2 regions of the Paenibacillus sp. FSL H7-0323 genome follow, and region 2 is predicted to be linked to the other one. Evidence: a T-box and tRNA genes for the amino acid it is inferred to sense, from the RefSeq annotation. Region 2 holds a T-box; the other holds one or more tRNA genes.
The links. The T-box of region 2 lies ahead of pheS (phenylalanine--tRNA ligase subunit alpha). A T-box ahead of a tRNA ligase gene usually reads a tRNA of that ligase, here a tRNA-Phe.
Positions count from the first base shown of each region.

Region 1: it encodes a tRNA-Phe, which carries the amino acid that the T-box ahead of pheS (phenylalanine--tRNA ligase subunit alpha) is inferred to sense. The anticodon was not compared.

Region 1 is NZ_JBBODB010000001.1:5,026,025-5,032,327, reverse strand. Features, by position in the region: gene lgt (prolipoprotein diacylglyceryl transferase) at 1-39, opposite strand, end outside; gene hprK (HPr(Ser) kinase/phosphatase) at 52-990, opposite strand; gene MHH89_RS22780 (ABC transporter ATP-binding protein) at 1,201-2,322, opposite strand; gene MHH89_RS22775 (PucR family transcriptional regulator) at 2,434-3,528, opposite strand; tRNA gene MHH89_RS22770 (tRNA-Lys) at 3,678-3,750, opposite strand; tRNA gene MHH89_RS22765 (tRNA-Tyr) at 3,756-3,841, opposite strand; tRNA gene MHH89_RS22760 (tRNA-Phe) at 3,850-3,922, opposite strand; tRNA gene MHH89_RS22755 (tRNA-Asp) at 3,985-4,062, opposite strand; tRNA gene MHH89_RS22750 (tRNA-Thr) at 4,077-4,152, opposite strand; tRNA gene MHH89_RS22745 (tRNA-Val) at 4,185-4,260, opposite strand; tRNA gene MHH89_RS22740 (tRNA-Met) at 4,269-4,345, opposite strand; tRNA gene MHH89_RS22735 (tRNA-Ser) at 4,376-4,467, opposite strand; rRNA gene MHH89_RS22730 (23S ribosomal RNA) at 4,550-6,303, opposite strand, start outside.
Region 2 is NZ_JBBODB010000001.1:6,799,436-6,805,738, forward strand. Features, by position in the region: gene MHH89_RS30210 (efflux RND transporter periplasmic adaptor subunit) at 1-848, opposite strand, end outside; gene MHH89_RS30215 (hypothetical protein) at 873-3,434, opposite strand; T-box leader at 3,700-3,985, shown strand; gene pheS (phenylalanine--tRNA ligase subunit alpha) at 4,046-5,080, shown strand; gene pheT (phenylalanine--tRNA ligase subunit beta) at 5,199-6,303, shown strand, end outside.

The DNA.
Region 1 (6,303 bases), 1.8 Mb from region 2:
AATTGAGAATACAATAGGATCTATTGCTAATGGGAACATTGTCTCACACTCCTAATCGAGATCGTCCATATCCTCAGATATGGTCGCAGTTAACTTATTCGTAAACTGCAGGGCTGCATTAAAGCCCATTTGCTTCAGGCGATAGTTCATCGCAGCAACCTCAATAATAACGGCAAGGTTACGTCCTGGACGTACAGGAATGGTTACAAGTGGAACATCGGTATCAATAATCCGCGTTGTTTCCTCATCAAGTCCAAGCCGGTCATACTGCTTGTCTTGCTGCCAAGCCTCTAATCTAACGACAAGTGTAATCCGTTTATGATTACGGATAGCACCCGCACCAAAAAGTGTCATTACGTTAATGATACCTACTCCGCGAATTTCCAACAAGTGACGGATCAACTCAGGGGCTGTACCATGCAGCTGGTTATCTGAAGTCTGGCGGATTTCCACGGCATCATCAGCGATCAGTCTATGTCCACGTTTTACAAGTTCAAGGGCTGTCTCACTCTTACCAATACCACTACTACCAGTAATCAGCATACCTACACCATATACATCACAGAGTACACCATGAATCGTTGCTGTAGGGGCTAATCTCCCTTCTAAGAAGCTCGTCAAACGGCTGGAGAAAATAGTCGTAGCCATCGAGCTACGAAGCACAGGAAGTCCCTTTTCATTACTTATATCAATTAACTCCTGTGGCACATCCAAACTACGGGTAATTACGATACAAGGGGTATTGTCATTACAGATTCCACGAAGCCTACTTTTACGTTCAGCTTCAGGCAGCATGGAGAAGAATGCGAGTTCTGTCTTACCTAATAATTGAACACGTTCTTCCGGATAATATTCGAAATAACCAGCAATCTCTAGTCCAGGGCGATTCAGGTCATCGACCGTAATAGGTCGTTTTAGACCTTCCTGGCCGGAAATAACCTCTAATTGAAAATGTTGTACCAATTCAGATACTTTTACTTTCTTAGCCATGTAAATTCGTCCTTTCGTCACCTGCGGTATATGTCCGCTTACTGCGTCCGGTTGACAGCGATCTCATTACAATTCCGGAGGTAATTCTCCTGCTATCTTAATTGATAACGCTTGTGAATGCAATCTTAACGCCTATCCATTACGACCCTAATTAAACAATAAAGCCACCCTTTCGGGTGGCTTTATCAAGAGAGAAAAGATCCTGCGATCTTATCCCAACAGAATGTTAACTTCGGATTCTTTATCGAAGAAGTGAACTTTGTTCATATCGATAGCCAATTTTGGCTTGCTGCCTTCGCGAGTAGTGGAACGTCCATCTACACGAGCGATTACAGTAGATTTACCAAGGCCGCTCAAGTAAAGGAGCATTTCGTGACCAAGGTTTTCAGTTACATCAACCAATGAAGTAAAGATTGTGTTCGGGGAAGCTTCCAAGAATACTGGCTCTTCATGGATATCTTCTGGACGAACGCCCATAATTACTTCTTTGCCAATGTAGCCTTTGCTGCGGATGATTTGAGCTTTTCCGCCTGGTACTTCAACATCAAGGTTCTCTGCGCGGAAACGGATAGAACCGTTTGCTTCGGACAAAGTACCATTGATAAAGTTCATTGTAGGGGATCCGATAAATCCAGCTACGAACAGGTTAGTTGGTTCATTGTACAACTCTTCAGGGGAAGCAGCTTGTTGAATGATACCATCATACATAACTACGATACGGTCACCCATTGTCATAGCTTCTGTTTGGTCATGCGTTACGTAGATACAAGTGGTTTCAAGGCGTTTAACCAGTTTAGTGATTTCAGCGCGCATTTGACCACGAAGTTTAGCATCCAAGTTGGAAAGAGGCTCATCCATCAAGAAGACTTGTGGATCACGTACGATAGCGCGTCCCAAAGCGACACGTTGGCGTTGACCACCGGAAAGTGCTTTTGGTTTACGATCTAGCAAATGCTCGATATCGAGAATTCTAGCAGCTTCACGTACTTTCTTGTCGATTTCATCTTTCTTCACTTTACGAAGTTTCAAACCGAAAGCCATGTTTTGGTATACGCTCATATGCGGATACAGGGCGTAGGATTGGAATACCATCGCGATATCGCGGTCTTTAGGTGCAACGTCGTTGACTACACGATCGCCAATGTACATTTTACCTTCGGAGATTTCTTCCAGACCAGCGATCATACGCAAAGTTGTGGATTTACCGCATCCGGATGGTCCAACCAATACTAGAAATTCCTTATCTTTAATATCAAGATTGATATCCATTACTGTTGCTTTATCTGAACCCGGGTATTTTTTGAAAATATGCTCTAAACGTACGCCTGCCATTGTATTTCCCCCTCGAGTTAATTATTGATTAATTGAAAAATTCTTTTTTCCTTGTACATTTATATTACCCTAGACGGGACACGGTGGCTATTTGTAACGTTCACAAAAAACCTATTTCCTTTTCGTCACTTTATACAAAAGCATAGTAAGCTTCACAATAGCAGCGTCCCCAAAGCTACGCACATCGGCACCCGTCTCCTGTTTTATCTTGTCCAGACGGTATAAAAGCGTGTTGCGATGAATATATAGCTTCTTGGCTGTTTCACTTACATTACAATCCATCTCAAAAAACGTCTCCAGGGTCATCAGCATCTCTTTATCCGATAATACGGAAGAATAGTCGCCAATCTGTCCAAGTAACTGTTTACGCCGTGCATCAGGAATGCTGTTAACCAAACGTTCCAAATGCAGCTCCCAAGGTAAATGAATATATTCACCCACTTGGAAAATACGTCCGAGTACAATAGTCTCCCTCAGCAAGGCCACGGATCCCGTCAATCCCTTAACAGGAACGATAGCCGGAGCTACAGCCAAATGGAATACACCTACCCATTCGCTGGCTATCAGTTCGTGTAAACCCATACTGGTCTGAGCCAGAATTTCATCTACACTCTCTTCTTCCTCATCCTTATCATCTCCGCCCGTGAGTAGTTCCTTCCGGGCCAATATTAACCATTCTTTTTCTTGAAGAGGTATAAGCAGAATTTCATTCTCAAAATAGCTGCGCAGCAGCTTCATTAAGGAACGATAAGTGATCTGCGGGCTATGTGCATTCTCACTGCTAAGTAGGAATGGAACCATATCTCCGAATAAACGTCCCTTTAGAGCCATCTCATCGGGTATCTCAGAGTCATTTTTCTCTTGCTCAAGTTCGGTGTTCAACCAGGTACCCAGCTGCCGAGCCTCCGCTTCCCCTTCTTCTCTAACCCCAGTAGCTTTTAGTGCAATTGCAAAGTTTCGAACTGCATAATTCACTAATTGTATTTCCAAAGAGTTAAGTCCATCCAATTCCACCCAGACAGCGGTTACACGTCCATCAGTCTCATATAATGGTGCCCAAAGATGACCTTCATGGATTACCGGCTGTTCTTGTGCTTCCAATCCCAGGCTAAAAAGAGAAGCTGAATGTTGCCTCCCTAACTGCTTGATTCCGGTTTTCTTTCCGGTGAGCTGCTCTAACTTTTTTCGCAATGTTTCGCTATCCATAGTCACCATACTCCACCACTTTTGCTCTTTTCGCCTATTTTAGCATATTCTCTAATATTATGTTAATCACTGCAGCAGCGCGCTACTATAATACGACATAAAAACACAAAAAAAGCCACCACCCTAAGGTGATGACTTTCTGTTTGGGATGAGCCATGAAGGACTCGAACCTTCGACACCCTGATTAAAAGTCAGGTGCTCTACCAACTGAGCTAATGGCTCATAAATGGTGGGGGATGATGGATTCGAACCACCGAACACGTACGTGAGCAGATTTACAGTCTGATGCGTTTGGCCACTTCGCTAATCCCCCAAAAAAGGTGGCTCGGGACGGAATCGAACCGCCGACACGAGGATTTTCAGTCCTCTGCTCTACCGACTGAGCTACCGAGCCATAAGATTACATGACAATTAAGCGGAAAAGTCTTACACTTCCCACTCATTTTGTGGAAAAAATGGCGGAACCGACGGGATTCGAACCCGCGGTCTCCTGCGTGACAGGCAGGCATGTTAGGCCAACTACACCACGGTTCCGCATTAATTAAAAATGGTGCCGGCGAGAGGACTTGAACCCCCAACCTACTGATTACAAGTCAGTTGCTCTACCAGTTGAGCTACACCGGCACGGTGTAAAAGCAATTCTAAAAAGATGAAAATGGTGGAGGCTGAGGGGATCGAACCCCCGACCCTCTGCTTGTAAGGCAGATGCTCTCCCAGCTGAGCTAAGCCTCCAGGTATTATGGTAGCGGCGAAGGGGATCGAACCCCCGACCTCACGGGTATGAACCGTACGCTCTAGCCAGCTGAGCTACACCGCCACAATAATTAGTATTGCTATGGATTGAAAATGGCGGAGAGAGTGGGATTCGAACCCACGCACCGCTTACGCAGTCTAACCCCTTAGCAGAGGGTCCCCTTATAGCCACTTGGGTATCTCTCCAAACGATATCAGTACCACAGCAATCCAAACAGGAATTTGACTCCCTGAAAACTGAATCCGAAACGAATCTGCATTTTAAGTATAGGATAAGCCCTCGACCGATTAGTATTGGTCAGCTCCATGCATTGCTGCACTTCCACCTCCAACCTATCTACCTCGTCGTCTTCAAGGGGTCTTACTAATTGGGAAATCTCATCTTGAGGGGGGCTTCACGCTTAGATGCTTTCAGCGCTTATCCCGTCCGTACGTAGCTACCCAGCCATGCTCCTGGCGGAACAACTGGTGCACCAGCGGTACGTCCATCCCGGTCCTCTCGTACTAAGGACAGCTCCTCTCAAATTTCCTGCGCCCACGACAGATAGGGACCGAACTGTCTCACGACGTTCTGAACCCAGCTCGCGTACCGCTTTAATGGGCGAACAGCCCAACCCTTGGGACCTACTTCAGCCCCAGGATGCGATGAGCCGACATCGAGGTGCCAAACCTCCCCGTCGATGTGGACTCTTGGGGGAGATAAGCCTGTTATCCCCAGGGTAGCTTTTATCCGTTGAGCGATGGCCCTTCCATGCGGTACCACCGGATCACTAAGTCCGACTTTCGTCCCTGCTCGACTTGTAGGTCTCGCAGTCAAGCTCCCTTATGCCTTTGCACTCTGCGAATGATTTCCAACCATTCTGAGGGAACCTTGGAACGCCTCCGTTACTCTTTAGGAGGCGACCGCCCCAGTCAAACTGCCCGCCTGACACGGTCCCCGTACCCGGTAAGGGTACTAGGTTAGAACCTAGATACGATCAGGGTGGTATCCCAACGGCGCCTCCACCGAAGCTTGCGCTCCGATTTCTACGGCTCCCACCTATCCTGTACAGATCGTACCCAAATTCAATATCAAGCTGCAGTAAAGCTCCATGGGGTCTTTCCGTCTTGTCGCGGGTAACCTGCATCTTCACAGGTATTAAAATTTCACCGGATCTCTCGTTGAGACAGCGCCCAAGTCGTTACGCCATTCGTGCGGGTCAGAATTTACCTGACAAGGAATTTCGCTACCTTAGGACCGTTATAGTTACGGCCGCCGTTTACTGGGGCTTCGGTTCATAGCTTCGGGTTACCCCTAACCACTCCCCTTAACCTTCCAGCACCGGGCAGGCGTCAGCCCGTATACTTCGCCTTGCGGCTTCGCACAGACCTGTGTTTTTGCTAAACAGTCGCTTGGGCCTTTTCACTGCGGCCCCCTCGTGCTATTCACACTACCGGGGCACCCCTTCTCCCGAAGTTACGGGGTCATTTTGCCGAGTTCCTTAACGAGAGTTCTTCCGCGCGCCTTAGAATTCTCTTCTCGCCTACCTGTGTCGGTTTGCGGTACGGGCACCTTCTCCTGGCTAGAGGCTTTTCTTGGCAGTGTGAGATCATGACCTTCGCTACTATAATTTTCGCTCCCCATCACAGCCCAGCCTTATTGATGTGCGGATTTGCCTACACATCAGCCTCACTGCTTAGACGGACATCCATCAGTCCGCGTCACTACCCTCCTGCGTCACCCCATCGCTCATAGCGGATTACGGTGGTACAGTAATTTCAAACTGTTGTCCTTCGACTACGCCTTTCGGCCTCGCCTTAGGTCCCGACTTACCCTGAGCGGACGAGCCTTCCTCAGGAAACCTTGGGCTTTCGGCGGATCAGATTCTCACTGATCTTTTCGTTACTCATACCGGCATTCTCACTTGTGTAGTGTCCAGCGCTCTTTTCAGTACACCTTCAACCCCTACACAACGCTCCCCTACCCCAGATACATAGTATCTAGCCATAGCTTCGGTGGTGTGTTTAGCCCCGTTACATTTT
Region 2 (6,303 bases):
GTGGTTACTGAAACTTCCGCAGACATTCCAACAAGAGCACCTTCGGAGCTTGTTAGACCTATGGTAACATCGAAGAGGGAAACACCGTTTGAGGCGGTGCCCTCATTAGCTATTTTCGTAACCGTTCCCTTGAATTCCGTATCAGGCAGAGCATCCAATGAAATAGTGGCAGGCATCCCTAGCTTTACAGTAGGAATATCAAGCTCATCCACCTGCACAACTACACTTAAATTAGCATAATCGGTAATGTCGATGAGTTCAGAGCCGTCCATGGCTTTTTCGCCGCTTGCAATATTAACTGTCGTTACAGTTCCATCAATAGGAGCCGTTAACGGATCAGGAGGAAGCATATCTTCTTGGACAGAAGCTATTTTTTCCTGTTGCGCCGAAATGTCGGTTTTGGCCTTTTCAATCGAACGTTTGGCATTTGCCAGCTCATCTTCTGCTGCACCTGATACGGCCAGCTTCTTATATTGCTCCTGCTTGTCCTCAAGATCGGTCTCAAGTGAGGCAAGTGAAGTTTGTTCCTGCTTGAGATTGTCACTCAGATCATTGCCTTCAAAGGTAATCAAAGTCTGGCCTTTTTTCACGAGATCGCCCTCTTTGACAAGAACCTCAGCTACGGTCCCGCTGTCCTTCGTTTTTACTTTACCAGTTTCTGTAGCAATCACGGAGCCGGCTCCGGATACACTAACTACGATATCGCCCTTTGTAACGGTAGCTGTATTAACAGGCACTTCAGCGGCTTGACTGTTCTTATCAGGTAACAATGTATAAACCAGCATTCCTGCTGTTGCTACAACTACTACTACTCCAAGAGTCCAGAACACTATTTTTTTCTTCTTCATTTCTATCCTCCATAGCTCATCATATTAATTGCCGGATGTATTGCTGGTGTCTGGATCTGTGCCAGAAGTAGAGTTGCTGTTCGAAGTCGTTGATGCCGCCTGATAAGTGACGACATAGGTTTGTGTTCCCAGCAGATTTCGATGGCCTTGGAATTCGTCGTATAGATTCAACCGGATTGCGCCGCCACCCAGTGTTTTGTACAGGCTGCTTGTGAAGGTTGTGGTGTACGACTTGAAGTTACCTAATTGTAGATCTGTGCCAAGTGTTAATGTTTTTTCCATGCTTTGTCCTAAGGGGTCAATCAGCTCCAACACCAGTTTGTGCTCGTAGGTGCCTGATTCATAAAGCGTGCTGGCTGACATGTTGTAGGTTAGTGCAGTGCTGAGCGTATCTTTACCAGCGGTGACGGTGGCGACTGCATTTGTAACGGATAGGGTATAAGGAAACATTTCCACGTTCAAAAGATTGCCTTTGGGCTCCACTCCCAGCTGGTTCAGTCCAAGTGATACCGTATTGATATAACCCGTCGATTGACCGCCAGGAGCGGTAAGCTTGCCTTCAGAAACACCCTCCCCGATGTATAGGACAAGGTTCGCTGGATCTATACCGAGAGGGAGCTTACTCCAGAGGGTGACCAGACTTTTTCCGTTAGGACTGGTGGAGGTTTTGGACTGGGTGACTTCGGCTTCATAATATTGATTGTCTTGTGTTTTGTAATAGGCTACGAGTTGAGCCTGTTCGGATTTACGCGATTCCTCACTGTTCATTTCTAGTTCTGTGTACAAGAGATTTGAATCTGTACCTGGGTACACGAGGGTCCGGCGTACAAGTAATTCCGCTTTTTTACCTTCAAGCTCAAGATGGAAAGAATTTTCAGCTGCAACACTCTGTACCCGGCTGTCCAGTTGGGTAGTACTTAGAGAAAGGAAGTTAAGCTTACTTTCACCTGAAGTTTCTTGCAGGGTGATTTTTAATTGATTGAAAGTATAGCTATAAGGAACATTGGCTACGACATACACAGCAGCCGATTCATTTGGACCGAGGATGGTTTGCGTACTTTCTGAGACAACCTGGGAAGTGCTGCTGATGTCACTTTCTCCAGCTTTGACGACACTTGTAAGCGCAGGAAGCTGAACAGAGGTTGATTTAGTGTTGCGGATGTTGATTTTAGCTACGATCTGGTCTTTGTCGGACCAAGGGAGTCTTTGAATGTTTGCAATTTTGACAACAAATGTACCGTGACTGTTCTCAATGGGGTATTCCGTGTCCTGCCAATTGTTAGTTTGCAGCGTGTAAGGGATCTGATAATAGGCGGTAGGAAAAATGATCTTGCCTTCAGCAGCCGGCTCAGTCATTTGCAGCTGCAATGTTCCTTGATTGAGTGTGAGTGGTACATCTGCGCTGAGTTCAATAATCTTTTCTTCAAGCGGTTTCAATGTTAGGCTGGCAAAATCCTTCGTATCCACCGGAAAGCTATACCCTTCAGCGGCTTTAATAGCAAGTTCATAGGCAGGCACATTCACCGCTTTGTTGCCGCTATTTTTGATGCGGAACTGTAGTGTCCACTTTGCGTTGCCATTGTCAGCATAGACGTTAGCCGTTTTCAACTGTGTTTCGACTGTATTATTGCTGATTGTAAGCTTCTTCGTGACATTGCTGGCTACGACAAGATCCGGTGTTGTTGCAGCGGGGAGATTGTAGGCGACAACCGGCAAAGCTATTTTTAATGAGGCATCTTCTCCGGCAAATTGCAGCGCCATGTTGTCTGTCTTCATATAAGAAGGGATTTCCGTCAAATAGTAGATCGTCTTCTTTTCCTGAGGCTGTACTTTATAGCTGGTGCTGGTGTCATCAAGTGCGAGTTCAAATACAGATCCTCCAGCGGAAGCGAGGTATCCTTTAAGTCCAGTATCACTGAGTACCTTGGTTCCTTGATTAGTGAAGCTAACGCCAACCTTGGCATAGACCTTACCGTTATATTTATAAATTTGCAGGCTCTCTGCCTTGGTGGTTACAGGGAGATTGTTTAGGGTGATCTTTTTACTCTGCCCTCTGGCGACAGCTTGTGAATATCCTGTTGGTACGGTGAAGTTCCCTAGCTTTTTTTGATAATCGGTGGTGTTGAAGTCCCATCCGTACAATGAAATTTTGACCCCGTTTAAAGAGGTGGATTTGCCGATGTTTACATAGTAGGTGATAGATTGACTGCTTTTCGCGGCAATGGATTTGATGGTTGCACTGCTGGTAATAGGGCTTCCTTGAATAACTGTACCGCCGCTAGTAGTTACTTTGGAGAAAAAGTCCACCAGATTGAGGCTAGCGTTGCTTCCATTAGAGTAGCTGAGTGTGTATGTAAGAATATTTCCGCCATCCTGAGTTAATAAGCTGACATCCGTCAGCTTTGCGCTGATGTTAGTCTTCAAGGCTATGGAGCCTAGTTTATCCAGAGCGGATACGGAAGCTGTTGTTGCTATTTTGGTGGATGTAGTCCCGGCCCAAGCGGTATGAGCACCATACGCTGCAGATTGGCTAAGTACAGCTGTGCTTAGCAGCACCGCGGCTACTTTTATTCTCCGTACATGCATTTGATTTCCTCCCAATAGGATAGTTAATAGTCTGCGAAGGTGCACCCGAGTGGATAAGCAAGCCTTCCTAGTAATGGAAATTATCAAGCCCCGCTGAATGTTAGCTGAAAAAAAGTTGGAAAAATGGCTCTGAAGCTTAAAGCCAGCTTAAAAGAAGATAAAAATTAGCCTAATTTTGTCCAGCTTGTCAAAACGACAGATTTTGCATATAATAAAGAGACATATCTCTTGTAGTAAAGAGATACCTGACAATTAGCATGAATTGTGAAATGCAGTGATGGAGAAGAGTACACAGTGCCTGACTTACAGGGAGGAGACGCCGCGGATTGAGAGCGTTTCTAAGAAGCAGAGCTGTCGAAGTTCACTCCGGAGCAGTTCCCTGAATTCCTTAAGCTGTCTAATAGGGAAGGGTAGGGGATACCGGTCACAGACCGTTATTTCTGTATAAAGTGAGATAGGTATCTGTCCAGCCAAAAGAGGGAATGAAGCTCTTAAGGGGAACAGATCAGCTTGTCTAACAAGGGTGGTACCACGGTCTTTTCGTCCCTTACCGGGAGGAAAGGCCTTTTTTTGTTGAACTAGACAATGATTGAAGGGGGCTGTACACGGCCATGAAAGAGAAGTTGGAAGCATTGAAGGTTGAAGCGCTGGCTAAGCTGCAGGAGGTTATGGATCCGCAGGTACTAAATGATCTAAGAGTGAAGTATCTCGGTAAAAAAGGTGAGCTTACAGAGGTTCTGCGCGGTATGGGAGGACTTAGTGCTGAGGAACGTCCGGTAATCGGGCAAGTAGCGAATCAGGTTCGCAGTGCTATTGAGGAGATTATCGGCGCGAAGCAGGAGGCTTTTCAAGAGCAGGAAACCCAGCAACGTCTGCAGGCTGAAAAAGTAGACGTAACCTTACCGGGTCGCCGTATGCAGCAAGGGGGCATTCACCCGCTTAGCAGAGTCGTACAGGAGATTGAGGATATTTTTATCGGCATGGGCTACCGTGTAGCTGAAGGCCCGGAAGTAGAGACCGATTATTATAACTTTGAAGCTCTAAATTTGCCTAAGAATCACCCGGCACGTGATATGCAGGATTCTTTCTATTTAACGGATGACCTGTTAATGCGCACACAAACCTCGCCGGTACAGATTCGTACTATGCAGGCTATGAACGGTGAAGCTCCGGTAAAAATCATCTGCCCGGGTAAAGTATTCCGCCGTGATGATGATGATGCAACGCATTCCTTCCAGTTCCACCAAATCGAAGGTTTGGTCATTGGAAGTAACATTCGAATGAGTGATCTGAAGGGCACCCTGCAACAATTTGTGCAGGAGATGTTTGGACCGAATACAGGCATTCGTCTTCGTCCGAGCTTTTTCCCATTCACTGAGCCAAGTGTTGAAGTAGATGTAAGCTGCTTCAAATGTGGCGGCGATGGCTGCAGACTATGCAAGCAAAGCGGATGGTTAGAAATCCTTGGCGCAGGTATGGTGCATCCAAATGTACTGAAAATGGGTGGCTATGATCCTGCTGAGTACAGCGGCTTCGCTTTCGGAATGGGTGTAGAGCGGATTGCAATGCTTAAATACGGCATCGATGACATCCGACATTTCTATAGTAATGACATGAGTTTTGTGAAGCAATTCAAGGGCGTTTAGTTTTTGTGGGCGCGCTGGCTGATAGTGGCGGAGAATGGCTTTGGAGCGTTCTCCCACAGGAAGCAGCGCGAACAACAGTGAAATAAATACATCTGAAACATAAAGGAAGTGAGCGGATATGAAAGTATCAACCGGATGGTTGGCTGATTATACATCGATTGAAGGAGTAACCGCCGAACAGCTAGCGGAGAAGATTACCGCTGCCGGCATTGAGATTGACGGCGTAGAGCGCCGCAATAAAGGCATTTCCGGCATCGTAACCGGCTATGTGAAATCAAAGGAAAAACATCCTGATGCAGACAAGCTGAACGTATGTATCGTGGATGTGGGCCAAGATGAGGAGCTACAAATCGTTTGCGGCGCAAAAAATGTAGCTGCAGGTCAAACTGTACCTGTAGCAATGGTTGGCGCAAAGCTGCCAGGACTGGATATCAAAAAAGCCAAGCTGCGCGGTGTCCTGTCGCAAGGAATGATCTGTTCGGCCAAAGAATTGGGACTGAATGATAAATTGCTTCCAAAAGAGCAACAAGAAGGTATTCTTGTGCTGCCTGAAGGGACAGAGATTGGTCAGGATATTTCCAAGGTCCTCGGCTTAGATGACGAGATTCTGGAATTCGATCTGACTCCGAACCGTTCAGATTGCCTCAGCATGATTGGTGCTGCTTATGAAGTAAGTGCAATTCTTGGGCGTGAAGTTAAATTACCTGATCCAAAAAGCGAAATGATTGAGATCAGTGGTCCTGCTGCGGATTCCATTTCCGTCAAGATTGAAGATGAAGAATACTGCAGCCATTATGCAGTTCGTTATATTGCAGGTGTTAAACCTGCACCATCACCGCTGTGGATTCAGAATCGTCTGATGGCTGCTGGGGTTCGTCCAATTAATAATATTGTGGACATTACCAATTATGTGATGCTGGAATATGGACAGCCGCTGCATGCTTTTGATGCAGATAAAGTACAAGGTGGAGAACTCGGCGTTCGTCTTGCCCATGAAGGTGAAGTTTTGGTTACACTTGACGGTCAAGAGCGTAAGCTAGAGCCGCAAATGCTCGTTATCGCTGATGGAGTAAAAGCTGTAGGTCTGGCCGGAGTAATGGGTGGACGGGATACAGAGGTTACTGCTGAGACGGTAAACCTTGTTTTGGAATCTGCTAAGTTTGATGGAGGAACGATTCGTAAAACCTCGCGTCAATTGGGACTTCGCTCGGAAGCCTCCCTTC